Regions from separate parts of the Stenotrophomonas maltophilia group sp. P373 genome, predicted to be linked through region 2. Evidence: riboswitches for the same ligand, from Rfam matches in the RefSeq annotation. Region 2 holds a riboswitch; the other holds the start of a gene.
What was found. Region 2 has a riboswitch for glycine ahead of gcvP (aminomethyl-transferring glycine dehydrogenase). Riboswitches for the same ligand answer to the same signal wherever they lie in the genome.

Region 1 (15,140 bases), 740 kb from region 2:
ACGGCCAGGTTGCGGGTCATCTGGTGCATCGCGGCCTTGGTCATGCCGTAGACCACGCCACTGCGCACGTGGGTCAGCCCGGACACGCTGCCGACATTGACGATCGACGACGACGCGTGCCGGGCCAGCAGCGGATGCGCGTAGCGCGACAGCTCGAAGGCCGAGAACAGGTTGGTCTCGAAGATCTTGCGCCACTCGTCCTCGGAATACTCCGTGGCTGCCTTGGTGACGTTGCCACCAGCGTTGTTGACCAGGATGTGCAGGCCATCACTGTGGTCTTCCACCCAGTCCAGGATCTGGCGGCGGTCCTCGTCATCGGAGACGTCCGCGGCCAGCGCATGCACCTGGTGCTGCGGATACACATCCAGCAGTTCGTCGCGCGCGGTCTCCAGCATGTCGATATCGCGGCCGACGATCATCAGATCGGCGCCGAGCCCCGCCAGTTCATGCGCGATGGCCAGGCCGATGCCGGCGCTGGCGCCGGTGATCAGGGCCGTCTGGCCGTCCAGGCGCCACCGTTGCTGGGTCATGTGTCCTCCGGGGCCGCGCCCACTGCATTTCGATGCCGCAAGGATACGCGCTCACGGCAGCGCGTTGCCGGAGATGCGACACTGCGCGAACGCCCACCGCGGAGTACCGCCATGCGCATCCTGATCCTGTTCTTGTCCCTGCTGGCCATCGTGCAGCTGGTTGCCTGCCAGCGTCCGCCGACGCCGAACCCGGAGAAGCCACCGGTACCCAAAGCGATGTCGCATGCGATGCAGGAGCCGCTGGACCGCGCCAAGGGCGCGCAGAAGGCCGTGGATGAAGCCGCCGCACGCGAGCGCAAGGCCGAGGCCGACGCGGCGCGATGACGAGTGGCCTATGGGGTCAGAGCCCTTTGCGAAGCCAAGGGATCAGACCCCATGAACGAGAACGCCCGGCCAAGGCCGGGCGTTTCGCTGTCCAGTAGTTCCACGCCCTGCGTGGATGGCTTCCGTCAGAACCCGCAGAAGCAGTAAGCAAGCGCCTTCACCGGTGCCCCGTTGCCCTTTTCGCGGGCCGCGTTCTCGACGAAGCGCAGCTGCGTGTCCACTTCCGGCATCGTGCGTGCCAGCATCATCCGCGCCATGCCCGAATCGGACAGCATCCAGGCACCGGCACGACTGCCAGCGAAACCGCTGACGAACTGCGCGAACGGCGTGGCTGCCTTCTCGATGTAGCGCACGCGATAGGCATCGGACTTGCCCAGCTTGGCGCGGCTGGCCGCATCGGCCACCGCATCCTTCAGGCCACCGAAGGCATCGACCAGGCCGCGTTCCTTGGCCTGTGCACCGCTCCACACGCGGCCGCGGGCCACCTCGTCCACGGCCTCGACCGGCTTCTTGCGCGCGTCGGCGACGCGACCGGTGAAGTCGGCGTAGCCTTTGTTGATCACCGACTGGATGACCTGTCCCACGGCCGGATCCATCGGGCGGGTGACATCGAATGCACCCGCAAAACGGGTGGTGCCGACACCGTCAGTGTGCACGCCGATCTTGTCCAGCGCGCGGCTGAAGTTCGGTACCATGCCGAAGATGCCGATCGAACCGGTGATGGTCGACGGATCGGCGTAGATGCGATCGGCATTCATGCTGATCCAGTAGCCACCGGAGGCAGCCAGGTCGCCCATCGACACCACCACCGGCTTGCCAGCGGCCTGCAGCGCCACCACTTCACGGCGGATCTGCTCGGAGGCGAACACCTCACCGCCGGGCGAATCGACGCGCAGCACCACGGCCTTCACGTTGTCGTCGTCGCGCGCGGCGCGCAACAGCGCTGAGGTCGACTCGCCGCCGATGCGGCCGGCCGGCAGGTCGCCACCGCTGATCTCGCCGGCAGCCACCACCACGGCCACCTGCGGACGCGAGTCCACCGGGTTGCGGCGGGCGTCGAGCAGGGCCAGGTAACGGCCGAAGTCGACGTTGCGGAAACCACCGTCGGCGTCTTCGTCGGCCACGCCGCGCTCGATCATCAGATCCTCGAATTCCTCGCGGGTCTTCAGCGCGGTCACCAGCTTCTGCTGCAGGGCGAACTTGGCCAGGTCACCACCGGCGGCGGCGATGCCTTCCGGCAGCGTGTCGATGCCGGCAGCCAGCTGCGCCGGATCCAGGCGGCGCGCCTTGGCGATGTCGCCCAGATAGCGCTGCCACACATCGTTCATCCAGAACAGGTCGGCTTCCTTGGAGGCCGGCGACGCGGCGTCGAGCACGTACGGTTCGGCCGCGGACTTGTACTCGCCCACCTTGAACAGGTGCACGTCCACGCCCAGCTTGTCCTGCAGGCCGGTGCGGAAGTACTGGCGGTAGCGGCCGAGGCCTTCGAGCACGACCGAACCCATCGGGTCCAGGTAGACCTCGTCGGCCTGCGCGGCCAGCAGGTACTGCGACTGGCCCATGCTCTCGCTGTAGGCCACCAGCTGCTTGCCGGAGGCACGCAGATCCTGCAGCGCGGCGGCCACTTCGCGCAGCGAAGCGAAGCCGGACGGCTGCAGCTTGTCCAGCTCCAGCACCACGCGCTCGATCTTCTTGTCGTCCTTGGCCGACTCGATCACCCGCAGCAGATCGCGCAGCTGGATCTCTTCGGCACCGTTGTCACCCACCGCCTTGGCGAGTGCGCGGCTGACCGGATCGGCACTGAACTGCTCGACCAGGCGGCCCTCCGGCGCGATCACCAGGGTGGTGCGGTCCTGCAGTGACTTGCTGGCACCGGCGCCCATGCCGGCGGCGATGACGAACATCACCAGCAGCAGGAACAGCAGGCCGAAGAACACCAGGTTGAGAATCAACCGGCGGGTGAAGTTCATGACGTCCCACAGCCCGATGAAGAAACTGGCGACGGGGTTGCGACGCGCCGGGGGCAGCGGGGGCACGGGTTGATTCATGGAACGCTCCGGATGGCTTCTTGCCGTGGTACCAGCATAGCCGGTGCCGCGTGATGCGGCATCGGACACAAGTCAGGGGATCGCCCGCCATGGGTCGGCATGGCGGGCAGAAAGATCAGGACAGCGCGGACTGCCCGATGCGCTGGCTGCTGCGGCGCAGGCGCCAGCCCATCAGGATGGCAGCGGCGGTCAGGCCGACGATCAGGCCGATCCACATGCCCTGCGGGCCCATGCCCAGCCCCAGGCCGAGCCCGGCGCCGAGCGGCATGCCCAGGCCCCAGTACGCGAACATGGCGATGAACATCGGCACGCGGGTGTCCTTGAGGCCGCGCAGCGCACCCGCCGACAGCACCTGGATGCCGTCCGGGAACTGGAAGGTGGCCGCGTACAGCAGCAGGGTCGAGGCCAGGCCGGCCACTGCCAGGTCGTTGGTGTACACACCGACGATGGCATCGTGGCCGAACAGCAGCACCGCCGCTGACAACGTCTGCGTGCCCATGATGATCGCGTAACCGGCCCACGCCGCACGCCGCACGCCGAAGCCGTCACCACGGCCGACCGCATGGCCGACGCGCACGGTGGTGGCCTCGGCCACGCCCATCGGGATCATGAAGCACAGCTGCGCGACGTTGATCGCGATCTGGTGTGCCGCCGCTTCATTGGCACCCAGGCGGCCGATCAGCAAGGCGGTGACGATGAACAGGCCGCCTTCCATCAGCACGGTGATGCCGATCGGCAGGCCGGTGCGCAGCAGCTCCCAGATCGCCTTCCAGCGCGGTCCCTCGAAGTGCGAGAACAGCTGCAGATGGGCGAAGCGCTTGGTCCGCCACAGATACAGGGCGAATGCGGTCGCCTGCAGCCACATCATCACCGCCGAAGCGATGCCGAGGCCCTCGGCCCCCAACTCCGGGAAGCCGAGCTTGCCATTGGCCAGCACGTAGCCCATCGGTGCCAGCACCAGCAGGCCACCGAAGCCGAGCAGCATGGTCGGCAGCGTCCAGTGCATGCCCTCGCTTAGATAACGCATGCAGAAGTACAGGGTCAGCGCCGGGCCACCCCAGCGCACCGCATGCAGGAACGCGGTCGCCCCGGGCACGATGTCCGGCGCGATGCCGAAGGCCGGCAGCAGCGGCGGCACCACGGTGAGGAAGGTGAACATGATCAGCCCCAGCCCCAGCGCCAGCCACAGTGCCTGGCGGAACAGCGGGCCGATCTCGCGCTCGCGGCCGGCGCCATGCAGCTGCGACACCGAGGCGGTGAGCGAGATCAGGGTGCCGATCGGAATCAGCATCGGCAGCCACAACAGCGCCGTACCGATGGTGACTGCGGCAAGGGTCGCCGTAGCGTGGTGGCCGGCAATCACGTTGTCGACGAAGGAGATCAGACCGGTGGACACATGGCCCAGCACGAGCGGCAGGGCGAGCAGACCGGTGGCGCCGACTTCCTTGCTGAAGCGCGGCGTGGAGGTTGCAGTAGACATAAGGTGCTTGACGCGAACTGCGGTTGCGCGCGAAGGGCACAGGCACCGGGTTGCGGGCGCCCATCTTACGCGGGCGGCGCCTGCATTCCCATGACATGGCGTGAATGCTGGGTTTCAGCCGCCCCAAGCAAAAAGGGGACGGAGGGGATTAAGTCGCATTCGGCACTGACTGGCCTGATACGACTTAATCCCCTCCGTCCCCTTTTCTACTGGCCGGCCTGGCGCTTTAGCCAGCTGTCGCGCTCGGCGGCGGGCACGGCGAGGAAGGCGCTGCGTACCGTGTCGCGTTCCTGCGGCGGCGTGCGCTGCGCGACCAGGGCCAGCTGGGCCAGCTGCGCCGGGTTGAGCTGGCGCAGCACGGCCAGCGCGGTCTCGCGTTGCTCCGGTGGCACGAATCCGAACAGTCCGTGCAGCTTGGGGAATTCCAGGCCCAGCTGCGGGCCCAGCCGCCATCCGGCGCGGAACGCCTGATCCTGCGCCTGGAATTGCTGCCGCATGCGCTGCTGTTGATCGGCCGGCAGCGAATTGAAGCGCGCAGCCGCCTGACGGATGCGCTCGCGCTCTGCTTCCGGCAATGCGCGCCAGGCGGCGTAGTCGGCACGGCGCTGTCGCTGCTGCTGCGCATCCAGCTGGACGAATTCGGCAGGTGCTGTTGCAGCGGCCGACGCCGGCGTGGCCGGCGAACTGCCCGGAACCGGTGGCGGCAACGGCACGCTCAACGGCTGCGGTGCGGCGGACAGCGACAGCGGCAGGGCCAGCAGCAGGCTGGCGAGCACGTACTTATTCATCGGCGGCAGCCGTTTCCAGCGTGGCACTGGCCGGCTCCGGCCGGCTCGGCTTGGCTTGCGATTCATCCACCGGCAGCGGGCCGCCCGCGGCAGTCCACGCGTACAGGTCGGCATCGGCGACCAGCGGGTAGTCGCGGTCTGCCAGCATCGCTGCGTCATCATTGGCTTGCGCCTGGCCCGCGTCCGGTGTGGCGTCCACCTTGCTCGGTGGCAGGGCTTCCACGGTCACCGGACCGGCTTCGCCCACTACGCCCTCCGGCAAGGGTGCATCGCTGCCGAACGAATGTCCCTGCAGGTGGCGCCACCCCAGCGCGGCGGCCAGCAGTACCGCCACCGTCACCAGCAGGATCAGCGGACCGCGCCAGCGCGGCCTGGCATTCGCGCGGCGGCGCTTGCCGTTGGCGGCCGCACGCTCGTCCCGCTGCGGTGCGCGCCAGCTGGAGGCCGGTGCTTCATTGAGGGCGGCGGGTGCGGCCGGCTGCTGGAGCTGCTGCAGGCGCGTGGCCGGCAGTTCACGGATACGCGCCTGCACCTGCTCGGCCAGCTGGCGCCAGGCTGCGGCGTCTGGCTGGCCATGGGCATCCCGCGGGCAGGCATCGGCCAGCAGGTGCTGGTATCCGGCCTCGTCCTGGTCGAGCACGCGCATGGCGATGCCCTCGTCCAGGCTGCCGCCCACCCGCAGCAGCAGCGCCAGTCGTGGAAGTGGCGGCATCGCGCCCAACGCGGCCAACGACGGCGCCCACTGCCCGCCCGCCGGCTCGCGCAGCGCCTGGCGCTGGCCCAGCAGGGTCCAGAAGCGGGTCGGCCATTGCGCCATCGGCAGGTCGCTGGCGACCGCTGCAAACGCGCGCATCACTGCCACCAGGGTCTGCTCGGCACGCGCGGCATCGCCGCACTGCAGTTCAGCCACCACCAGGGCGCGGCGTTCGACGCCACGCAGGAACGCCGACAGCGCGCCGGCCGCGGTCGAGGAAACAGGGGCGGGCACAGCCGTCATCGGTCACTCCAAAGGTCTGCCGGCATGATAGCGGCAGCCCATCGGCACCCGTAGGACTTGCGCCCACAGGCACTTCGTGCTGCAGGTTGTGCACAGCACCACGCTCCCCGCGCGGGAAATTGCGGCATGCCGCTGAATTCACTCTGTTTCAGCAATGTTTCACACTCAAGTTGTTGATTTTGAATGCCTTTCAAGTGTGGCGATTTTTTGACCAACCCAAGGGTGAGCTCGTCGCCATCGGCCTCCTGCGTTCCCGTCGACCGGTAACGCACAACGTTATCCACAGAACGTGTGGATAAGACTGAATCTCCAATGGACACCGATATTTAGGTGACATTTATGATTCAACGGTCGTCGCCCGGGCACGTCTGCCCCCTGCCATTCGCGCGTGCATGGCCCGTTACACTGGCCCGATGCTTTCACCCATTCCGACCCTGCAGGTCGCCCTGCCCGTCCCCCTGCCCCGCCTGTTCGACTACCTGTCGCCGGAGGGCGATGGCCCCACGGCCGCGGTCGGCTGCCGCCTGAAGGTGCCGTTCGGCAACCGCGAGCTGGTCGGCGTGGTGGCCGGCCACGGCCAGACCGACGACGGCCAGGGACTGCGCCAGGCGCTGGCCTGGTGCGACCGGCAGCCGCTGCTGCAGGGCGAACTCTGGCAGAGCCTGCAGTGGCTGGCGCGCTACACCCATGCGCCACTGGGCGAGGTGCTGAGCACCGCCCTGCCCGGCCCGCTGCGCCATGGCGAGGCCCTGCCCGACACCCACCACTGGGGTTGGCAGCTGACCACCGAAGGCCACGCCCAGCGCGAAAAGCTGCGCGCCGGAAGCCGTCCGCGGCAGCTGGCCGAGCTGCTGGCAGGAGCGATCGTGGATGAGGACGTGCTCGGCGAACGCATGGCCGACTGGCGCACCGCTGCACGCAGCCTGGCCAAGCGCGAGCTGGCCGAGCGCGTGGCGATGACGGTGGCACCGCAGCATGCGCAGCCGCTGCCCGGCCCCACGCTCAACCCGGACCAGGCCGGGGCGGTGGCTGCGATCAACGCTGCCGACGGCTTCCAGCCGTTCCTGCTGGACGGCGTGACCGGCAGCGGCAAGACCGAGGTCTACCTGCAGGCGATCATCCATTGCCTGGCGCAGGGCAGGCAGGCGCTGGTGCTGGTACCGGAAATCGGCCTGACCCCGCAGACCCTGGCACGTTTCCGCGGCCGCCTGGGCATCGCCGTGCACGCCTTGCATTCGGGGTTGAACGACAACGAGCGCGCGCGCGTCTGGGCGGCCGCCTCCCGAGGCGAAGCGCGGGTCATCGTCGGCACCCGCTCGGCGGTTTTCACGCCATTGCCGCAGGCCGGCCTGCTGATCGTCGACGAGGAACACGACGGCAGCTACAAGCAGCAGGACGGCATCCGTTACCACGCGCGCGATTTCGCTCTGGTGCGCGCCAAGGCGCTGGGCATTCCGGTGCTGCTCGGCAGCGCCACCCCTTCACTGGAAACGCTGCACAACGCCTACGCCGGGCGCTACACGCACCTGCGCCTGAAGCAGCGCGCCGGCGATGCGCGGCCACCGCGCGTGCGCATCCTCGATGTACGCAAGCGGCCGCTGCACGATGGCCTCTCGGCCGATGTGCTGGCCGGCATCGGCGAACACCTGCAGCGTGGCCAGCAGGTGCTGGTGTTCAAGAACCGCCGTGGCTACGCACCGGTGCTGCTGTGCCACGACTGCGGGTGGACCGCGCCTTGCCAGCGCTGCGATGCGCCGATGACCGTGCATGGCGGCGGCCGACGCCTGCAGTGCCACCACTGTGGCGCGCGCCAACCGGCGCCGTTGGCATGCCCGGCCTGCGGCAGCCTGGCGCTGCAGCCGCAGGGCATCGGCACCGAACGCCTGGAAGAACACCTCACCGCCGCCTTCGCCGATTTCCCGGTGGTGCGCATCGACCGTGGCACCACCTCACGCCGCGATGCGCTGGAGCAGCAGCTGGCGAAACTGGGCGACCAGCCCGGCATCCTGGTCGGCACGCAGATCCTGGCCAAGGGCCACGACCTGCCGAAGCTGACCCTGGTGGTGGTGGTCGGCATCGACGAAGGCCTGTTCTCCGCCGACTTCCGCGCCAGCGAGAAGCTGGCGCAGCAGCTGATCCAGGTGGCCGGTCGTGCAGGACGTGCGCGTGACCCCGGCGAGGTCTGGCTGCAGACCCATCACCCTGGTCACCCGCTGCTGGAAACCCTGGTGAGCGGTGGCTACCACCCGTTCGCGCAGGCCGAGTTGAACCAGCGGCAAGCCGCAGGGTTCCCCCCGTTCGCGCACCTGGCGCTGATGCGCGCCGAAGCGCAGCAGGTCGAGCACGCCAATGCGTTCCTGCTGGCTGCGCGGCAGTTGCTGGGCGAGCAGAACGTGGTGGAGGCGTACGGCCCGATGCCGGCGCCGATGCCGCGGCGCGCGGGCTACCAGCGCACACAGCTGCTGCTGTCGGCGCCGCAGCGGCCACCCTTGCATGGCGTGCTCGCGCAGCTGGTTCCGCAGCTGTATGCGCTGCCGGAAGCACGCAAGGTGCGCTGGTCGCTGGATGTGGATCCAACGGACCTGTATTGAGGGGTCAGAGCCCACCCGTCGGGTGGGATCCGACCCCGATGCCCAGGGGTCGGATCCCTTTTCGCAGAAAAGGGCTCTGACCCCGGACGCCTTCGCTTACGTCAGCGGCGACATCACGCCGCGCTGGTAGGCCGGGCGCTCACGCAGCCGCGCATACCAGTCAGCCAGATGCGGCAGCTCCGGTCGCTGGATCGGCAGCTCGTACCAGGCGTAGACCAGCGAGCCCAGCGGGATGTCGCCCATCGCGAACTTCTCGCCCGACAGCCACGGCTGCCTGGCCAGGGTAGCGTCGGCCATCGCCAGGTAGTCTCCGGCGCGCACGATGGCGGCATTGATCCGCGCTTCATCGCGGTCGGCCGGCGCGGTGCGCATGATGCCCCAGACCAGGTCGCTGTACAGCGGCGCCATCCGCGACGTGCTCCAGTCCATCCACTTCTCGGCCTGGGCGCGTTCCATCGGGTCCTCAGCGTACAGGGTGCCCAGTGCATAGCGGGCGCTCAGGTAGCGCACGATGGTGTTCGATTCCCACAGCGGCAAGCCGTGGTCTTCGATCACCGGCACCAGGCCGTTGGGATTCATCGCCTGGTACTCCGGCGTCTGCGTACCACCATGGCTGCCACCGACTTCGATGGATTCGTACGGCAGGCCGATTTCCTCGGCGCACCACAGTACCTTGCGGACGTTGCTGGAATTGCGGCGGCCCCAGATCTTCAACATGCGGGTTTTCCTTGCTGGCAATGCGAGCGGCAACGATACGCCTGATCGGGCGGAGATGTCCGTGCCGGATGCGGGATCTGGCATCCGGGCATTGCCGGCCAGCGGCAGGCACTACCTATTCTTTTTTGGCAGCGCGCGCACGTAGGACGACTTGCCATCCTTCTTCAGTTCGAACAGACCGATCGCCGCCAGCAGATCGCTGAGCTTGCCGTAGCCATAGTTGCGCGGATCGAACGAGGCCTGGTTGCCGATCTGGCTGCCGACCGGTCCGAGGTGCGACCAGCCATCCTCACCCTCGGCCGCGGACACCGCACGGCGCAGCATCTTCACCAGCCGGGTGTCACTGCGCATTTCCGCACCGCTCTTGCGCGGACGCGCATCGTCGTTGGTCACCGGCTCGTTCGAGGCCTGCTCGCTGGACGCCTGTTCGGCATCGGGCACGCTGGCATGGGTCTGGCCCAGTGCCTCCAGGTAGGTGAACTTCGAGCACGCATTGACGAATGGCTCGGGCGTCTTCTTCTCGCCGAAGCCATATACCTTCACGCCATCGGTCAGAAGGCGCATCACCATCGGGGTGAAGTCCGCATCGCTGGAAACGATGGCGAAGCCATCAAGGTTGCGCGCGTACAGCAGGTCCATGGCATCGATCACCATCGCCATGTCCGAAGCGTTCTTGCCCTTGCTGTAGGCGAACTGCTGGATCGGGCGGATCGCATACTCATGCAGCACCGCTTCCCACCCCTTCAGTCGCGGGCTCTTCCAGTTGCCGTAGGCACGGCGCACGTTGGCCACGCCGTAGCGGGCGACTTCCGCCAGGACCTCGTCGATCTTCGAGGCCGGCGCATTGTCGGCGTCGATCAACAGGGCGATGCGCTTTTCCGGTTCGCTCATGGGCTCCTCACGGGCCGTTGCCTGAACCCGAGTATCGCCGATCCGGGCAGGCGCTGACGTGACAGGTGGCCGCCGTGCGAAGATGCCAGGCGCTTCCCCCGATGCCCCCACTGGAGTGAGTCGATGAGTCGCGAGCGCGTTCCCCACCTGGTCGTTGTCGGCGGCGGTTTTGCCGGTCTCTGGGCCACCCGTGCCCTGGCCCGCGAGCGCATACGCATCACCCTGGTCGATCGCCGCAACCATCACCTGTTCCAGCCGCTGCTGTACCAGGTGGCCACCGCCGGCCTGTCCGCGCCGGATATCGCCGCACCGCTGCGCCACATCCTCGGCCACCAGCGCAATGTGGAAGTCCGCCTCGGCGAAGTGGTGGCCATCGACAAGCGGGCGCGGCAGATCCGCATGGCCGATGGCAGCACGCTGGATTACGACAGCCTGCTGCTGGCCACCGGCGCCACCCACGCCTACTTCGGCAACGATCAATGGGCCGATGATGCGCCCGGCCTGAAGACGCTGGACGATGCCATCGCGCTGCGCCGCAAGCTGCTGCTGGCGTTCGAACGCGCCGAGGCCGAACCGGACCCGGCGAAAAAGGCGGCGTGGCTGAGTTTCGCCATCGTCGGTGGTGGTCCCACCGGCGTCGAACTGGCCGGCACCCTGGCCGAGATCGCGCGCCACACGCTGCGCAACGAATTCCGCCACATCGACCCGGCCAGCGCCAGGGTGCGGCTGGTCGAGGCTGGGCCGCGCGTGCTGTCCTCGTTCCCGGATGTGCTTTCGCTGAAGGCGCGCCGCCAACTGGAAAAGCTGGGCGTGGAAGTGCTGACCGGTACCCCGGTGAGCGACATCGACAGCCAGGGCTTCAAGCTCGGCGAACAGTTCGTACCGGCGCGCACCGTGGTCTGGGCCGCCGGCGTAGCCGCTTCACCGCTGGCGCGCACGCTGGACGTGCCACTGGACCGCGCCGGACGCGTGCCGGTGCAACCGGACCTGACCCTGCCCGGTCACCCGGAGCTGTTCGTGGCCGGCGACCTGGCCGCACTGAGCCAGGCCGACGGCAAGCCGGTCCCCGGGGTGGCACCGGCCGCCAAGCAGATGGGCAAATACGTGGCCGAGGTGATCCGCGCGCGCCTGCACGGCAAGCCCGAGCCCGGCCCGTTCAAGTACGCCGACTACGGCAACCTGGCCACCATCGGCCGCATGGCCGCGATCGTGCACCTGGGCCGGCTGCAGCTTTCCGGCGTGCTGGCCTGGTGGTTCTGGCTGGCCGCGCACGTGTTCTTCCTGATCGGCTTCCGCAACCGCATCGTGGTGCTGCTGAACTGGGCGGTCGCGTACTGGAGCTACCAGCGCAGTGCGCGCATCATCTTCGGTGATGACCGCGACGACCGGCGGCCGAAGCGGTAGGGCTGCACGCAGCGGGGTCGGATCCCTTTCCGCAGGAAAGGACTCTGACCCGGTCAACACCCTCCACGCATGGCGTGGATCTACTGGTTCATCGGGCCACCGGGCACCCGCCGTTTCGACCAGGTCCGGCAGAAGTCCTCCTTCCTCGCGGTGTCGGCAATCTGCGCAGTACTCCAATGCCGGGTGATCCAGATCGTCAATGCGGTACTGCTGAGATGCCAGCGCGGCATGCCGCGCTGTGGTTGCCGCCACAGGTGGCGTCGGGCAATCCAGAAGGCCTCCCGCTCCACTTCCGGCACCTTCTTCTTCATCACGTCCTTGTCGAAGAACTGCGCGGCGAAACGCCAGGGATTCATCGGCTGGTATCCCGCGCGTGGTTCACTGCTGCACGCTGCCACACCACTGGGCGCGCGTTCGGCCGGCGTCGGCCGACCGCCTGCCAATGCCAGCCCGAGCAGGTACAGCAGGCCAGGCAGCAGCGCGATGCCGGCGACCAGCACGACGACGGAGATCCATGCTTTGCCGGCGGCACGCATCGCTCACTGTGCCTTCGGCTTTGGATACCACAACGCGTTGACGATGACCCAGCGCTGGTCGAAGCGCCCCATGTGGAAGTAATCGACGAACCACGGGGTCTCCAGCCGCACCGAGGCCGCGTTGCCGGTCACGTCCAGCACCGTGCAGCGACGATCCCATTGATCCTTCGGGGTCTTCAACGCGCCCTGCTTCGTCAGCGAGACCAGTTCTTCCTTCGACATCCGGCGCAGGCCCAGGCGTTCGTCGGGTGTATCGCCGAGCACAGCGCGCTTGGCCAGGTCCGGATGCAGGGAGCGGGCGACGCGCTGCGGGTCGGCCTCCAGCTGGCCATCGACGTAGTCGTGGCAGGTGGCTTCGATGGCCGCGATGGTGGCCGGGTCGGGGGCAGGGCTCGTTGCTGCGGAAAGAGCGAACAGCAGGGCGATCGTGGACATCCGGGTCTCCAGCTCTGGGCGCGGGGCGATCATCGCATGGGCCGGGTAGCCCATCCACGCGTGGCGTGGATCTACAGGACCGGCGCCTGCAGCCAGGCCAGCTTGCGTTCGCGGGGCTGCTGCTTGAGTTGCCACTCGGCGCGTGAGGCGGCGGCCCGGTCCGGGTATTCGCGCACGGCCAGCACTCGCAGCGGTGGCCGGGCCCGGGTGTAGCGCGCGCCCTTGCCGGCCTGGTGGGCGGCGAAACGCGCATCCACGTCGGTGCTGATGCCGGCGTAATAGCTGCCATCGCGGCATTCGAGCAGGTACAGGAACCAGGGGCGGAGGGACGGGGCCATGCCCGGATTATGCCGTGCTGCACTGCAGCGGATATACTGGCGGCCGAATGCAGGAGAGAGGCGCCGCGCTGGCGCCCGCCGAAGGCGCAGGCTCCCATGATCGCTCAGGCCGGTGGGCTGGAATCCCACCAACCATGCATTCGACTCGCCGAGCTGGAGAGAGGTCACCGGGCACGCCCGGGACGATCCGCCGAAGGGGCACGCGGCCCATGCCGCTGAACTCTCAGGCAAAAGGACAGCGGGAGCGGCACCGGTCATCGTCATCCCGTCATTGCGCAGGCAGTGGTGGCAGTTGCGCATGGCCGGCCCCACCGCGCCCGGAGCCTGTTCCATGCTGCTGTCCATCATCTACCTGGTTGCCATTTCCGCCGAAGCCATGACCGGCGCACTGTCTGCCGGCCGCCGCCGCATGGACCTGTTCGGTGTGGTCATGATCGCCTGTGTCACTGCCCTCGGTGGTGGATCACTGCGCGACATCCTGCTCGGCCACTATCCGCTGGGCTGGGTGAAGCATCCCGAGTACCTGGGGTTCACCGTATGCGCGGCGCTGATCGCCACCTGGGTGGCGCGCTGGATGCACCACTTCCGGCGCACCTTCCTGGTGCTCGATGGCCTGGGTCTGATCGCCTTCACCCTGATCGGCTGCTCGATCGCGCGCGAGGCCGGCCATGCGATGCCGATCGTGCTGATCGCCGGCATGCTGACCGGCGCGTTCGGCGGCGTGCTGCGCGACATCCTCTGCAACGAGGTGCCGCTGATCTTCCAGAAGGAGCTGTACGCGATCATCGCGCTGCTGACCGGCGCGGCGTATCTGTTGCTGCTGCACTGGGGCGTGGCCGACGCCACCGCGATCCTGTGCTGCCTGGGCGGCGGCTTCGCGCTGCGCCTGCTGGCGATCCACTATCGCTGGGAAATGCCGAAGTTCGTGTACCACGACGAAGTGCATTGAGGTTCGCACGGCGGGGCACGCGCCCGGCTCAATCGCGCAGCTTGGGACTCATGGGGCTCCTGCTCGCGATGATGCGCTGCCGGTAGGCCTCCGAAGGATAGAAGGTCCACGGGCTCTCACAGCCATCGCTGTCAGATTCGACCCGCTCAAGAAGCTCGGGATCTACCCATTCAGACAGGTAGTCAGGATCGGATCGTCTACTGAAATCCGGGCAGTGAACCGCCCCCTCAACGACGATTTCGTTCTGGACGGTGGAAAGGAACCTGGCGCGAAGATCAAGACCGACCTGCGTGTATGTGCCTATCTCGAGATACGTCTGCACGCTCATACTTCCGCCCACGGCCAGAACTCCGTCGTTGAGCGAGCACGCATGGAGATGCTCACATGCGAGATCGTCGCGCACAAAGACCCAACCGCCGCAGTCAAGATTACGGGCGCTGAGGTTACCCAGAACGATTACACACAACGTCTCGCCCAGGTCATTGAGCGCCAGCACGCCTTCGACGCTCAGATCTCCATCAACGATCAGGCAACTCGTTTCGACGTCCGAGTGCCAGTCTCCGATGAGGGATGCTGCGGGTACTATCCTGAACGATGATTCCCGCGCATCTTCACCAGGCTCTTCGTCGGTGGACGCGGCGATCATCGCTCGCGCTTTCAGCGTGGTGCGCAGAAGCGTCTGATCACCATTGCTGCGATGGATCTCGATTCTTTCATCGAGTTCAGCCAGCAGGCTCGCCGTCGCCACAGGAGACGATGGTTCGATCCAGTCCTCGATGACGGAGATCGCGTCATCGGCAATCCGGCCGCCTTTCAAGCGTAAGAGCGCCTTGGCAGCTTCACTGGAAGTCGACCGGCACGCTGAATCCAGAGAGCTGTCGTTCGGGAAAACATGCATTGGCGGGGTCCAACCAGACAAGGGCTGCAATCTTCGAATGAAGCTGCAGGAAGACTCCATGCAACTCTTCCGAAATCGTGTCGCCTGGTTTGCCAATATCCACGCATGGCGTGGATCTACTGTGGAATCCACGCATAGCGTGGATCTATCCATCAAGTCCAACGCGTTCGTCGGGATCCACACCACCCCGGCGATGTACCTGGCGCTGTCGCTC
Region 2 (15,140 bases):
AGGCCAGCAGGCGCAGCTTGGGCTCACGCGCCCACTGGCGGGTGGCGGCGACTGCCAGGAAAGCCTTGGCGTCTTCCGCTTCGACGATGCCGGGGTCGTTGCCGACCCGTGCCGCCTTCAGCAGCGCCTGGCCGCCTGCGTCGCTGGCGATGGCCTTCAGGTGTGCCCAAGCCTGGCTGACGAACTCCAGGGCGGCGCTCTCTTTCGACAACGCCTTCGACGCTTCCACGCTCAGCACCACGGCCACCGCATCGAACACGGCCGATGGCGTGCCGGCCAGTTGCCCATCGGCGGCCTGTACGCTGCCGTCACTGAGCGTGGCGCCTCCCACTTTTGGTGCCACCAGCTTCACCTCCGCACCTGCCTTCCGAGCGGCCTTGCTCAGGCTGGCGATCACGCGGGCATCGGAGCCCTCATCGAACAGGACGCCGATGCAGCGACCCTGCAGGATGGGCTTGTTGCGCCCGATCATGCGCACCTCGGGAGCGGGGGGCATGTCCCGCACCGGGGTGGCAGTCGGCGCCGCGTCGGGCAGTGCAGGCAACGCCAGACCATCGGCCACGCGCCGGGCCAGCGATTCGTCGATGTTGCGCAGGTGGCTGACGGTGCGCACCCGCACCTTCAGCGTTTCCACCTTGGACAACTCGAAGACCAGCGCCGATGCGAGGTGCGCCTGCTCCGGCTTTTCAAGGCTGCGGAAGAACATCCGGGCCTGGCTGTAGTGGTCGGCGAAACTCTCCGCACGCGTGCGGCCCTTGCGGCCGTCGTCGGCGCTGGCATGGCTGCGGAAACCGGCCGGTGTCTCGCGCGGGGTGTCGTCCTGCAGCGAGCTGGGATCGTAGGCCACGCGGCCCTTGGGCACCTGCATCTGCATGTGGCCATCGCGCTGATGATTGGCAAACGGGCACTTCGGAGCATTCACCGGGATCTGGTGGAAGTTCGGGCCGCCAAGGCGCAGCAGCTGGGTGTCCAGGTAGGAGAACAGGCGGCCCTGCAGCAGCGGATCGTTGCTGAAGTCGATGCCCGGCGGCACGTTGGCCGGGCAGAACGCCACCTGTTCGGTCTCGGCGAAGAAGTTGTCGGGCCAGCGGTCCAGCACCATGCGCCCGATCACCTGCAGCGGTACCAGCGATTCAGGGATGATCTTGGTCGGATCCAGGTGATCGAACGGAAATGCCTCGGCGTCCTCTTCCGTGAACAGCTGTACCGCCAGTTCCCACTCGGGGAAATCACCGCGCTGGATGGCCTCGAACAGATCGCGGCGATGGAAGTCATTGTCAGCCGATTGCAGTTTCAACGCTTCGTCCCAGACCGTGGACTGGATACCCAGCTTGGGCCGCCAGTGGAACTTGACGAAGGTCGACTCGCCCGCCTCGTTCAGCAGGCGGAAGCTGTGCACACCGAAGCCTTCGATCATCCGCAGCGAACGCGGTATGGCGCGGTCGCTCATCGCCCACATGATCATGTGCATCGACTCGGGCATGAGCGAGATGAAATCCCAGAAGGTGTCGTGGGCCGTGGCGGCCTGCGGAAACGCACGGTCCGGTTCCATCTTCACCGCATGCACCAGGTCCGGGAATTTCATGGCGTCCTGGATGAAGAACACCGGAATGTTGTTGCCAACCAGATCCCAGTTGCCCTCCTTGGTATAGAACTTGACCGCGAAGCCGCGCACGTCGCGGGGGGTATCCACCGAGCCCGCGCCGCCGGCTACCGTCGAGAAACGGGTGAACACGGGCGTCTTCACGCCTACCTCGGTCAGGATACGCGCGCGGGTATGGGCGGCCAGTGACCGGGTCAGCTCGAAGTAGCCGTGTGCTGCGCTGCCACGTGCGTGCACGATGCGCTCGGGAATGCGTTCGTGATCGAAGTGGGTGATCTTCTCGCGCAGGATGAAGTCCTCCAGCAGCGTGGGCCCTCGAGTTCCCTGCCGCAGGGAGTTCTGGTTGTCTGCCACCGGGATGCCCTGATCGGTGGTCATCACCGGATGGGTGCCCCCGGCCTGCTGGTGCAGTTCATCGCCGTCGCCCCGGCGGTGGTTTTCGGCAGGGGCGATTGCGCGCTTGCCGGTCGGCTTGCTGGCGGCCATTGACGTTGGCTCCGAATCATCAGAAGGAACCACGACACTGGAACCAGCCCCGTTAAACCGAGGTCCGGCAGAGGTGAACGTACAGGCAAAAGCAGGCTCGGGTATGCTTGCTCCATGCGAGTCGAGCCCGCCGACATCGAAGCCCTGTTCGACGCCATCCCGGACGTGCTGTTCTTCATCAAGGACCGCCAGGGGCGGTACACCCACGTCAACCAGACCATGCTGCGACGGCTGGGCCTGCGCGCGCGCAAGGACGTGATCGGGCGCACGGCGGCCGAGATCTACCCGACCGGCCTCAGCGCGGACTATGTCGACCAGGACGCCCGCGTGCTGTCCGGCGAGGTGATCGAGAACCTGATGGAGCTGCACCTGTTCGCCAACCGCGAACCGGGCTGGTGCCTGACCTGCAAGCGACCGCTGCTGGTCGATGGCGCCATCGAGGGCCTGATCGGCATTTCCCGCGACCTGGGCCAGAAGGATAGCCTGGGCGCCCAGTACGAGCAGCTGCGGCTGGCCCTGGCCCACCTCAACGCGCACTACGCCGAGAACGTGCGCATGCAGACCCTGCTGGACATCACCGGCTTCTCGCTGTCCAAGCTGGAACGCAGTTTCCGCAAGGTGTTCCAGATGACCCCGCAGCAGGTGCTGACCCGGCTGCGGATCCAGATGGCCATGCACCTGTTGCATGGAGACGACAGCATTGCCTGCATCGGGCAGGCCTGCGGTTTCAGCGACCAGAGTGCCTTCACCCGCAAGTTCAAGGCTGAAACCGGTTTCTCGCCGCGCGCCTATCGCGCCCGTATCGGCGGCAACGTCGGCGAGCCCGCACTGGCCTGAGCCGCCTGCTGCGCTGTGCCTATCCCCGTGGGCACGGGACAGGGTAAGGTGTCGCCCCTGTAGCCCGCCGCCAGCCCCGCCGATGCCCAACTCGATTCCGACCGCTTCGCCGTCCCGCCTCGGACATTCGCTCAAGCCCCGCCAGCTGATCATGATGGGCCTGGGCAGCGCCATCGGCGCCGGCCTGTTCCTCGGCTCGGGCGTGGGTGTGCAGGCGGCCGGTCCGGCCGTTCTGGTCTCGTATCTGGTCGCTGGCGCGCTGGTGATCATCGTGATGAACGCACTGGGCGAGATGGCGGCGGCCAAACCGACCAGCGGCGCGTTCTCGGTGTACGCCGCCGATGCCATGGGCGCCACCGCTGGCGCCACGGTCGGCTGGTTGTGGTGGGTGCAGCTGGTGATCGTGATCGCCGCCGAGGCGGTCGGTGCGGCCGGGTTGCTTGCCACGGTCTGGCCGGTGGTGCCGGTGCCGATGGCTGCGTTGGCCTTCATGCTGTTCTTCACTGCGATCAACCTGCTCGGGGTGAAGAACTTCGGCGAGTTCGAATTCTGGTTCGCCATCCTGAAAGTGGCGGCGATCCTGGCCTTCATTGCCATCGGCGTGGCACTGCTGATGGGCTGGCTGCCGCAGGTCACCTCACCTGGCCTGAGCAACTTCACCGAACACGGTGGTTTCGCACCGAAGGGCCTGGCCGGGATCGGTGCGGCGCTGCTGGTTGTCGTTTTTGCCTTCGGCGGCACCGAAATCGTCGCCGTTGCGGCGGCCGAAACCGAAGATCCCGAACGCAGCATCGCCCGTGCCATTCGTACCGTGGCCTGGCGCATCCTGGTGTTCTACATCGGCTCGCTGAGCGTGATCATCGCCGTGGTGCCGTGGACCAGCGAAGCACTGAAGTCGCCCTTCGCCGCCGTGCTGGACATTGCGCGCATTCCGGGCGCAGGCACCGCCATCACCCTGATCGCGGTGATCGCGCTGCTGTCGGCACTCAATGCCAACCTCTACGGCGCCTCGCGCATGATGTATTCGCTGGCGCAGCGCCGCGAAGCGCCGGCCGTGCTGGGCTGGACCGATCCGCGGCAGGTGCCGGTCATCGCCGTGCTGGCCAGCGTGCTGTTCGGCTTTGCGGCCACGGTGATGGAGCTGCTGTTCCCGGACCGGGTGCTGCCGGTGCTGCTGAACATCGTCGGTTCCACCTGCCTGCTGGTGTGGACGCTGTCGCTGGTTTCGCAGCTGGTGCTGCGCCGCCGCGCCGATCGCCTGGGTACCCGGCTGCCATTCCGCATGGCCGGTTTCCCGTGGCTGACCTGCTGCGCGCTGGCGATCCTGGCGCTGATCTTCGGCCTGCTGCTGAGCGAGGCGCACACCCGCCTGCAGTTCCTGTCGATGGTGGCGCTGACCGCCACCATCGCCGCCGGCAGCGCCATCGCCCGGCGCATGCGCGAGGCGTGACTGAAGCTGTAGAGCCGACCCTACGGTCGGCTGCGGTTGCTGTAGTTTCTGTAGAGCCGACCCTGTGGTCGGCTGCTGTTCGCGTAGTCGCCAGCCGAGCGCGGGCTCGGCTCTACAGCCGGCATACATCCGCCGTGCCATCCTGATCGTGTGGGCCGCCAGCGGCCCGTCGACCAGGAGTACCGCATGCTGCGCAGCCGTCCCTTCCTGATGTTCACCGGCCAGGCCGAGGCCGCGCTGGCCCTGTACGCCGAAGCCTTTGCCGATTTCCGCCTGCTGGCCCTGCAACGCCACCCCGAGGGGGCCGGCGCCGGCGTACCCGGACAGGTCCGCCAGGCCATCTTCCTGCTCGGTGGCACCCATTACCTGTGCTTCGACAGCCTGGATGTGCACGACTTCACCTTCAGCCCGTCGATCTCGCTGTTCGTCGAGTGTTCCGGTGCCGAGCAGTTCGAGCGTGCGGCACGCGTGCTGGGCGAGGGCGGCCATTGGTTGATGCCGGTGGGTGATTACGACTTCAGCAACCGCTATGGCTGGGTGCAGGACCGCTTCGGCGTATCGTGGCAGTTGAGCCTGGGACAGATGCCGGACCCGTGATCGGGTAACTGTGGGTGTGGACCCTGGTTCACACGCCCTCATGAAAACGGCCCGCTTGCGCGGGCCGTTTTTCTTTATCGATGCAGTGAGGAATCAAGCCTCGACTTCATCATCCTTGTAGGCATCGACCGGGATGCAGGCGCACATCACGTTCTTGTCACCGTACACGTTGTCGACGCGTGCCACCGGCGGCCAGTACTTGCTCTGCTTCAGGCTGGCCAGCGGGAAGGCGGCCAGTTCGCGCGGGTAGGCGTGGGTCCACTCGCTGGCGGTCACCGCGGTGGCGGTGTGCGGCGCGTTCTTCAGCGGGTTGTCCTCGCGGTCCAGGCGGCCGTCTTCGATCGCGCTGATTTCCTCTCGGATCTGGATCATCGCGTTGATGAAGCGATCCAGCTCGTGCAGCGACTCGCTCTCGGTCGGTTCGACCATCAGCGTGCCCGCGACCGGGAAGCTCAGGGTCGGGGCGTGGAAGCCGAAGTCGATCAGGCGCTTGGCGACGTCCTCGGCGCCGATGCCGCTGGTCTTCTCCAGCGGGCGCACGTCCAGGATGCACTCGTGCGCCACCAGGCCGTTACGGCCGGTGTACAGGGTCTTGAAGTGCGGAGCCAGGCGCTTGGCGATGTAGTTGGCGTTGAGCTGCGCGACCTGGGTGGCCTTGCGCAGGCCTTCGCGGCCCATCATCGCGATGTACATCCAGCTGATCGGCAGGATCGAAGCACTGCCGAAGCTGGCCGCGCTGACCATGCCGACCGGGCCGTTGTCACCCAGCTTGCCCGGCAGGAACGGGGCCAGGTGCTCCTTGACCGCGCACGGGCCCACGCCCGGGCCACCACCGCCGTGCGGGATGCAGAAGGTCTTGTGCAGGTTCAGGTGCGAAACGTCCGAACCCCACTTGCCCGGCTTGGCCACGCCGACCAGGGCGTTCATGTTGGCGCCGTCGGTGTACACCTGGCCGCCGTGCTTGTGGATGATCTCGCAGATCTCGACCACCTCTTCCTCGAACACGCCGTGCGTGGACGGGTAGGTCATCATGATCGCGGCCAGGCGGTCGCTGTACTTCTCGGCGTTGAGGCGGATGTCCTCGACGTCGACGTTGCCGTTGGCATCGGTCTTGGTCACCACGACCTTCATGCCGCACATCTGCGCCGAGGCCGGGTTGGTGCCGTGCGCCGAGTCCGGGATCAGGCAGATGTCGCGGTGGCCTTCGCCGCGCGAGCGGTGGTAGGCGCGGATCGCCAGCAGGCCGGCGTACTCGCCCTGCGCGCCGGAGTTCGGCTGCAGGCTGACCGCGTCGTAGCCGGTGCATTCGACCAGCATCGCTTCCAGCGTGTCGATCAGTTCCTTGTAGCCCAGCGCCTGGTCGGCCGGCACCAGCGGGTGGATCTGCGAGAACTCCGGCCAGGTCACCGGGATCATCTCGGCGGTGGCGTTGAGCTTCATGGTGCACGAGCCCAGCGGGATCATCGTGCGGTCCATCGCCAGGTCCTTGTCGGCCAGCGAACGCAGGTAGCGCAGCAGTTCGTGCTCGCTGTGGTGGGTGTTGAACACCGGATGGGTCAGGAACGCGGACTGGCGCAGCAGGCCGGCCGGCAGCGCGTCGGCGGTGCTGGCGTCCAGCGCCTCGACGTCAGCCTGCGCGCCGAACACGGCGGCCAGCGCGACCACGTCGGCGCGGGTGGCGGTCTCGTCCAGGCTGATGCCGACCGAGTCGCTGTCGATCGCGCGCAGGTTGTAACCGGCGGCGCGTGCCTTGGCGTGGATCTCATCGGCATGCACGCCGGTGACGTGCAGGGTGTCGAAGAAGTCGCCACCGACCTGCACGCCGGCGTTGCGCAGTGCCGCAGCCAGGATCGAGGCCAGGCGGTGGGTGCGCCGGGCGATGCGGGTCAGGCCTTCCGGACCATGGTAGACCGCATACATCGAGGCCATCACCGCCAGCAGCACCTGTGCGGTACAGATGTTGGAGGTGGCCTTCTCGCGGCGGATGTGCTGCTCGCGGGTCTGCAGGGTCAGGCGGTAGGCCGGGTTGCCCTGGGCATCGACCGAAACGCCGATCAGGCGGCCCGGCATCGAGCGCTTGTAGGCGTCACGGCAGGCCATGAACGCGGCGTGCGGGCCGCCGAAGCCGAACGGCACGCCGAAACGCTGGCTGTTGCCGACCACGATGTCCGCGCCCCATTCGCCCGGTGCGGCCAGCAGGGTCAGCGCCAGCAGGTCGGTGGCCACGGCCACCAGGCCGCCGCGTGCGTGCACGGCCTCGACCAGGGCCTTGTAATCGCCGATCTGGCCGAAGGTGTCCGGGTACTGCAGCAGCAGGCCGAAGGCTTCCGCTTCCAGTGCTTCGGCCGGGGTGCCGACGCGCAGCACGATACCCATCGGTTCAGCGCGGGTACGCAGCAGTTCCAGGGTCTGCGGGTGCACGGCGTCGTGCACGAAGAAGGTGTCCGACTTCGACTTGGCCGAACGCTTGGCCAGGGTCATCGCTTCAGCGGCGGCGGTGGCTTCGTCCAGCAGCGAGGCGTTGGCGATCTCCATGCCGGTCAGGTCGGCGCACAGGGTCTGGAAGTTGATCAGCGCTTCCATGCGGCCCTGCGAGATCTCGGCCTGGTACGGGGTGTAGGCGGTGTACCAGGCCGGGTTTTCCAGGATGTTGCGCAGGATCACGTTCGGGGTGTGGGTACCGTAGTAGCCCTGGCCGATGAAGCTGCGCAGCACGGTGTTCTTGTCGGCGATCGCGCGGATCTTCGCCAGTGCCTGCACTTCGGTCATCGACTCCGGCAGCGCCAGCGGCGCCGGCGACTTGATCTTGGCCGGCACGATGGCATCGGTCATCGCATCCAGCGACGCGTGGCCGACGACGTCGAGCATCTGCGCGATCTCGGCATCGTTGGGGCCGATGTGGCGCTCGACGAACGCATTGTGGTGCTCGAGCTCACGCAGGGAAGGGGTGTTCTGGGACATGGCGAAGGATCCGTCAGGAAAGGGCACACGCACGGGCACAAGCCGCCGGTCGGCGGTCTGCGGGGCGCCCCTCTGTCCTTTTGCCTGAGAGTTTGGAAGCGCGGAAAACCGCGGCTTCGTGCCCCTTCGGCGCCGGATCGAACCGGTCTCTCCAGAGTTCTGTTACGGGTGGTATCGGGCCTGAGCGATTACGGGCGTTGCGCCTTCGGCAGCGGTGTTCCGCTTCTCCCACCGTGTTGCCCGCCGATTATAGCCCGTTGCGGGCCCGCTGGCCGTCTACGGGCCTGGCCGCTGCGCCTGAATGGCCGATGGCCCGGACGTGCGTTTTGTGCATCGCTGCATGGCATCAGGCGCAATCCCCACCTATGATGGCCAGATACCCGAATTCATCTGGCGCCCTCCCTGCAGACAGGGACCGGCGCCCGCCGTGCGTGCCACGCATGGCCCTGCCGGACGCCCTTCCCATGACCGCCGCTGTTGCTCCCTCCACCCGCCGCATGGCCCTGCTGCTTGCCGGCCTGGCCATGTTCGGCCCGTTCTCGATCGACACCATCTTCCCGGCCTTCCCGCAGCTGGCCCGGCGCCTGGCGGTGGACGAGGTGGCGGTGCAGCAGACCATCAGCGTGTACCTGCTGTTCTACGGCCTGATGAGCCTGGCGCACGGCCCGCTGTCCGACGCCTGGGGCCGCAAGCGGGTGATCCTCGGTGGACTGGTGGTGTTCGTCGGCGCCTCGGTGGGCTGCGCACTGTCCACCGACCTGACCACGCTGCTGGCCTTCCGCGCGCTGCAGGGCCTGTCGGCGGGTGTCGGCATGATCGTCGGCCGCGCGGTGATCCGCGACCTGTACCACGGCCATGACGCGCAGCGGCTGATGAGCCAGGTGTCCATGCTGTTCGGCATCGCCCCGGCCATCGCGCCGATCATCGGTGGCTGGATCCTGCTCAGTGGCGCGGGATGGCCGCTGATCTTCTGGTTCCTGGTGGTGTTCGGGCTGGTCCTGCTGGCGGCCACTGCACGCTACCTGCCCGAGACCCATCCGGTCGAAGCGCGCGTGCCGTTGTCACCGCGCGCGTTGATGCGTGATTACGTGCGCATCGGTTTCAATCCACGCTTCCTGCGCCTGGCGCTGGCCGGCAGCATCGGCTTTGGTGGAATCTTCCTGTACATCTCCTCGGCGCCGGTGTTCGTGATGCAGCACCTGCACCTGGGCGAGGGCGGGTTTGCCTGGTTGTTCATCCCGACCATCGGCGGCATGACCACCGGCTCATTCCTGTCCGGGCGCATGGCCGGGCACACCACGCCCACCCGCCAGGTCTCCATTGGTTTCGGCCTGTGCGCATTGTCGGTGCTGTTGAACGTTGGCTACGTGGTGCTGTCGCCACAGTTCGTACTGCCATGGGCGGTACTGCCGATCTTCCTGGGGGGCATGGGCATGGCGCTGATCTTCCCGATCCTGGCGCTGGCGGTACTGGACATGTACCCGCATCAGCGCGGCCTGGCCTCGTCGCTGCAGGCCTTTGTGCAGCTGATGATCAGCACCGTGGTGGCCGGCGTGGTGTCACCACTGCTGAGCGGTAGCCCGCTGCACCTGGCACTGGGCCAGGCGGCGTTCTTCGGCGCCGGTTTCGTGTTCTGGTACTGGGAACACCAGCGCGAGCGTGCGGCGCAGGCAGCCTGCACGGGTCACTGAGCAGCGCGCAGGGGTAGGGCGGGCCACGATGCCCGAAACACTTGCGGCAGAGAACGGCCGGACTAGGCTGGGCACTCCAGCCAGCCGGTGCGTGGATGCACGACAGCCAGCCGATCCGATGTCGTTGCATGAGGTTTCCCCCAAATGGCTGCGCAGCAGACCTACCGCCTGTTCGAGGTGGCGCTGAAGGAGCGCCGCGTTCTTTCCCCTTCCCTGGACCGCATGGTGTTCACCGGCGCCGACGTGGCGCGGATGAAGACCGAAGGCCCGGACCAGCGCATCAAGGTGTTCTTCCCCTTGCCTGGCCAGGACCTGCCGCAGGTGCCCTGCGGCGAGGACTGGTATCCGCGCTACCGGGCGCTGCCGGACGATCAGCGCCCGCCGATGCGCACCTACACCATCCGCCAGCTGCGTGCAGAGCTGGGCGAGGTCGATGTTGATTTCGTGCTGCATGGCGAGACCGGGCCGGCCTCACGCTGGGCCATCCATGCACGCCCCGGCGACCGTGTGGTGTTGCTGGCTCCCGATGCCGACTGCGCCGACAGCAGTGAAGGTTGGGAATGGAAGCCGCCGGCCGGCGTCGGCCAGGTGCTGCTGGTGGCCGATGAAACCGCGTTACCGGCGGTGGCTGGCATTCTTGAGGAACTGGCGGCCATGGTGGATCCGCCGCGTACGCTGGCCTTGCTGGAAGTGGCGCAGGCCGGCGACGCGGTGCCGCTGAAGGCACCGGCTACCGCCGAGCTGGTCTGGCTGCCGCGCGGGCGCGCGGCGTACGGGGCGCCTCTGTTGCAGGCGGTGCAGGCGCGGCTGGCAGCGGCCTCGGGCGTGGTTGCCGGCGATGCGCCGGAGGAGATCGACGTCGATACGCAGATCCTCTGGGAACAGGCCGATGCCAGCGTGGCAGGGCCGCTGTATGCCTGGGTGGCAGGCGAGGCGGGGGCGGTGATGGCGATCCGTCGCCATCTGGTCCGTGACTGCGGGCTGGACCGCCGCGCGATCACCTTCATGGGCTACTGGCGGCACGGCAAAGTGCTGGATTGAGCGGGTGTGAAGCGGCGTGGCGGGTGGGGTGCGCTATCCTTGCGCCCCCCTCGCAGCGGTATTGCACCATGTCCACCAGCTCCAAGACCCGCCGCGACCAGCGCCGTCGCCAGGAAAAGCAGGCCGCCAACAAGGCCGCTGCCCAGGCTTCGCCGGTGGAGCCGCATGCCGAACTGCGCGACGCGCAGCGCACCCTGCTGGCCGGTGTCGTGCGCCGCGACGGCGAATGGGTGCTGGGCATGGACGGCCGTATCGCCGGCCACAGTGACTCTGCCGCACAGGTACTGGCGCTGATCATGCAGGCCGGTGAACTGCACGAGCGCAACGGCACGCCGGTGCGCCTGATGTACTCCGATGCGCTGCGCGACGCCGCGCACGCCGAAGCGAAAGAGAAGGGCCAGACCTTCGAGGAATTCAAGGCGGAACTGGCCGCGGCGATGGCGGCGAAGAAGGACAGCTGACAGGCATTCCGGAAAAGCCGGCCGCTTGGTCTTCATCGCGTAGCTGCCGGACAGCGGCCGGCGCTACAGAAAGGGGCGGATCCTTGCGGACCCGCCCCTTTCTGTAGCCGCCGGGGCGGCGTTGGCCTGCCAGCCACACATCTGGCCTTCGTTCTGCTGCTTCAGCCACTCGTTGACCGGAGTGAAGTACTCGGTCATCGGCGACGAGACGCCATGAGGCGATTTTCACTTGTGTCCTGAGTCGAAAGCGTCAGCGCAACGACCGCTTACCTTGGCAAGGTACGGAACGACTACTCCGTTCTCAGAAACTCTATTTCATGACGGCGGGCTGGATCGCTGGAAACTCGAAGCATCTGGACGTGGGACAGGTCACAGATGCAGATTTTCCGGAATTTCCTTACAGAAGTGTCATGCGAGATAGAAGTGATGTCCGTGGAGAAAAGGTGGATAAAAGGTTGCGCGCAATCCAACTTCATGCGCGCCAACCTTCTCAATGGACGAGAGGTGCTGTGCTTTGAAATCCATCGAAGAGCTCTACTTCGAGTTTGACCTCAACGGCTACGTCATCCTCCGTGGCGTCCTTGACCCCGAGCATATTTGCAGACTTCAGCAGTACTGGTCGCAACACCTGGAGAACGGGCCACTTCATGACGTCAATCTGGACTGGGGTGACGAGTGGCGGCAGCTGGTTGACCCAGAGCCGGTCTTCCGCTTCCTGACAGCTGTGTTCAGGGGGCGGTTCCGTATGGACCACATGTTCTGTGCCAGCGAGAGATTTGTGAGCAGCGCAGGTAACCTACACCATCACGCAGACATGTTCGACGAAGGCATCTACTACTGGGTGCGGAATGGTCGTGTCCACGCAGGTCTCATAGGTGTTCAGTACGCGCTGACTGACAACGGGATCTCTCACAATCACTTCTGCTGCATTCCCGGCTCTCACCGCGCAAATTTTCCGGTGCCGGACGCGTGCCGGCAGCTCGAGGGCAATGAGCTGTTGCGGCACATCCCTCTTGATGCGGGTGACGCGTTGGTATTCTCAGAGGCGCTGGTTCATGGCACGTACGCTGTGGCAGGATCAAGCCAGCGGCGTGCCGTTTTCGCGCGCTATATGAACAATCACTCGTATTTCCGCCGGCCGCCTGAGCACACGGCGTTGACGATACTGCCTGCCACCCCGAACCACTCGGAAGCTCCTTCCATCCCATTCGATGCATCTCTTCTCACGGAGCGGCAGCGTCGGCTGGTCGCTGAGCCTGCCTATGCGCGCGGACACGAGCCGCTGGGAGTAGGGCCATGAGCCCGGTGAGTGTCAAGGCTGTCATCGCAGACTCAAGCGGGCGGGTGTTGTTTCTACGGAATCCGCGAGGCGAACTTGAGCTTCCAGGAGGGCGTCCTGACGTTGGGGAAAGTCTGGAAGAAACCCTTTCGCGGGAAGTGCTTGAGGAGTGTGGGCTGGTCGTGACAGAGGCTGCTTACCTTGGCAGCCGCTCCTGCGCGATTGTTCCAGGGAAGAGCGTCCTGCTCGTGTTCTACAGGTGCGGGCATGCTGGGGGCGCGATCCGTCTAAGCGACGAACATGCGGACTTCAGATGGGTGGAAGTGGTTGGGGCCCGGCCAGAGGATGTGCCTGAGTACTACTGGTCCGCTGCATTGCAGCTTGAGCAGTGGTCGAGTGTAGACGAGGGGCAGATTCCGGCGCGCGATCTGGAGTATCCGCTAGCTACCGGGGAGCGGGATAGGAAGCGCCTTCTCATAACGGCCGATATTTACGATGCCAGCACGAAAGAGTTCATCGAGACCTACCTTCCTGACAGGAAAGGCAGGATCCTGGAAGTGGGGGCCGGGCATGGGTCCATCTCCCGATGGATGGCCAAGGTGCGTCCGGATTCGGTCGTGTTGGGTGTGGATTCGAGTGAGCAGCAAGTGGCCTTGTCTGCCCGTGAAGCCGATCTTTTGGTCATCAGGAACGTCAGCTACACGGTGGCTGATCTCAGAGAGATCGAAGAGTGGGATGGCGTTGGAGACGAGTTCGATCTGATCACTTGTCGGTTTACTCTGCTGCACCTCAAGGAACGCGCCCGGATCGTGAATGGGTTGCTCAGTCGTTTGAGTGTTTCCGGAGTTCTGGTATTGGAGGAACCTGCGCTGGACAGTGTCTTCTGCATCCCGAGTGTTCCAGCATTTACCCGCGCCAATTCCGCGATCAGAAGGTTCGGCGAAGTAAATGGGCTTGACTATGACTGCATCGCAGAAATATGGAAAATAGCCGCTGGAAGTGAATCGATGCTTCGGGGAGTGAGGTTCAGTCAGCCCACCGTCTGGTCCCGTGCTCACAAGGAGCTGGTGCTGCTGTCGTTCATGAATTTCAAGCCTCGCCTGGTGGCTGAGTTCATTCTCGATCCTGGCGACGCGGACGCGATTGAAATGTCCCTGCGACATGACTACATGGATGAGCGAGTCGTCTCTGGAGGGCTCCGCACTCTCCAAGTCGCGATGTCCAAGGCGACTGAGGTCAATGTATGACCGAGTTCTGGATTGACCAGGCATGCAGCGGTGCCTATGTGGACGTTCCGAACGAGGATGTGGTGGGTTATCTGTCGCGAGGGGACAGCCTCCTGATCTGGGTGATTGATGGCGGCTCTCCGCTCAGTGACCAGCCATTTACCGTTTTTTCTGGTGAATCCAATTCTGGCTGGTTTGCGCGACGCTTGTCGGAGGGTCTGAAGGCAGAGTTCAGTCAACGCGCGTTTGATACGTCCGTGCTGGCGCAGATCATCGACCAGCTCAAGCGCGAGTTCGATGAACGCTCTGAGGGTGTCGCCGCCGAGTGGAGTTGGCCGGTGGCTGCGGCTGTCCTGGTGGAAATCAGCGAATTCGATGGCCAGGTGGAGATGACGGTCTATCGGTATGCAGACTGCTTCTTCAACGTTGTGCAGGACGATCTGGGGGCAGATGTAATGCGCAGGCGAATTACCGCAGAGCCCGCTTGTCTCAATGCGTGGAAGCCAGCATCAGGATTCTGTGGCGCAAAACTCGAGGCCCTGCGGATAAGGCGCGTACAGCAGCAACGCAACGTGGACACGAGTGCGCTGACGATTAACGCGGGGAGTGCCATGAACGCAACGGTAATCTCCTTCAGCGTCAGCAGGCCGCTCCACGTTCTCGTCGGTAGTGACGGCTTGGCGAGGTTGTGGGAGGTATACCGCGAATTGGAGGTTGCCGAGGCAATGTCGATCGTGGCGACTTCAGGCGTGGCACGATTGGTGGCAAGACTGAGGCAGTTCGAAGCCTCTCCCGGGAGGAGCCAGTTGGATATGAAGCCCGTGGATGATGCCTGCGGCATTCATGTATTCATGCCGGCGCGGCGCGAGGCCATGAACAATGCACTCCGCTGAACTGGCCCACGGAGATTGGAAAGATGTCCCGTTTCCAAGGGCAGCGCATTGAAGGGCCTTGTGGTCTCACAAGCTGCCGGCCAGCGGCCGGCGCTACAGAAGGGGGCGGATCCTTGCGGACCCGCCCCTTTTCTCATTTCGCCGCCGGGGCGGCGTTGGCCTGCCAGCCACACATCTGGCCTTCGTTCTGCTGCTTCAGCCACTCGTTGACCGGAGTGAAGTACTCGATCATCGGGCCGGCATCGAGCTTGTCGGTGCCGGTCAGCTCCTTCAGCGTGGCCTGCCACGGCTGGCTGGCACCCTTGCTCAGCATCGCCCAGTATTTCTGGCCGGCTTCCTTGTTGCCGTAGAAGGTGCACTCGTGCAGCGGGCCCTTGTAGCCGGCCGCATCGCACAGGCCCTTGTAGAACTGGAACTGCAGGATGCGGGCCAGGAAGTAGCGGGTGTACGGGGTGTTGCCCGGCACGTGGTACTTCGCGCCCGGATCGAAGAATTCCTCGCCACGGGTGCTGGCCGGGGCCACGCCCTGGTACTTGGCCTTCAGGTCCCACCACGCCTTGTTGTAGTTGTCGGCGGTGATCGAACCATCGAACACGCCCCAGCGCCAGCGGTCGA

Region 1: it holds a riboswitch for glycine, as region 2 does, so the genes downstream of both, ACSYHF_RS18325 (trimeric intracellular cation channel family protein) here and gcvP (aminomethyl-transferring glycine dehydrogenase) in region 2, are expected to answer to the same signal.

Annotation. Positions count from the first base shown of each region.
Region 1 is NZ_CM129994.1:3,941,882-3,957,021, forward strand. Features, by position in the region: gene ACSYHF_RS18260 (SDR family oxidoreductase) at 1-530, opposite strand, end outside; gene ACSYHF_RS18265 (hypothetical protein) at 642-854, shown strand; gene sppA (signal peptide peptidase SppA) at 980-2,902, opposite strand; gene ACSYHF_RS18275 (MATE family efflux transporter) at 3,018-4,382, opposite strand; gene ACSYHF_RS18280 (DUF3106 domain-containing protein) at 4,589-5,170, opposite strand; gene ACSYHF_RS18285 (hypothetical protein) at 5,163-6,167, opposite strand; gene ACSYHF_RS18290 (primosomal protein N') at 6,581-8,758, shown strand; gene ACSYHF_RS18295 (glutathione S-transferase family protein) at 8,855-9,475, opposite strand; gene ACSYHF_RS18300 (NYN domain-containing protein) at 9,587-10,366, opposite strand; gene ACSYHF_RS18305 (NAD(P)/FAD-dependent oxidoreductase) at 10,490-11,770, shown strand; gene ACSYHF_RS18310 (hypothetical protein) at 11,851-12,306, opposite strand; gene ACSYHF_RS18315 (nuclear transport factor 2 family protein) at 12,310-12,741, opposite strand; gene ACSYHF_RS18320 (GIY-YIG nuclease family protein) at 12,813-13,079, opposite strand; glycine riboswitch at 13,120-13,209, shown strand; glycine riboswitch at 13,223-13,326, shown strand; gene ACSYHF_RS18325 (trimeric intracellular cation channel family protein) at 13,411-14,028, shown strand; gene ACSYHF_RS18330 (hypothetical protein) at 14,057-14,926, opposite strand; gene ACSYHF_RS18335 (hypothetical protein) at 14,964-15,140, shown strand, end outside.
Region 2 is NZ_CM129994.1:3,203,277-3,218,416, reverse strand. Features, by position in the region: gene ACSYHF_RS15005 (catalase) at 1-2,089, opposite strand, end outside; gene ACSYHF_RS15000 (helix-turn-helix transcriptional regulator) at 2,204-2,926, shown strand; gene ACSYHF_RS14995 (amino acid permease) at 3,009-4,376, shown strand; gene ACSYHF_RS14990 (VOC family protein) at 4,563-4,973, shown strand; gene gcvP (aminomethyl-transferring glycine dehydrogenase) at 5,067-7,934, opposite strand; glycine riboswitch at 7,997-8,099, opposite strand; gene ACSYHF_RS14980 (multidrug effflux MFS transporter) at 8,399-9,625, shown strand; gene ACSYHF_RS14975 (siderophore-interacting protein) at 9,770-10,666, shown strand; gene ACSYHF_RS14970 (hypothetical protein) at 10,735-11,127, shown strand; gene ACSYHF_RS14965 (phytanoyl-CoA dioxygenase family protein) at 11,642-12,427, shown strand; gene ACSYHF_RS14960 (NUDIX domain-containing protein) at 12,424-13,653, shown strand; gene ACSYHF_RS14955 (hypothetical protein) at 13,650-14,525, shown strand; gene ACSYHF_RS14950 (M2 family metallopeptidase) at 14,659-15,140, opposite strand, start outside.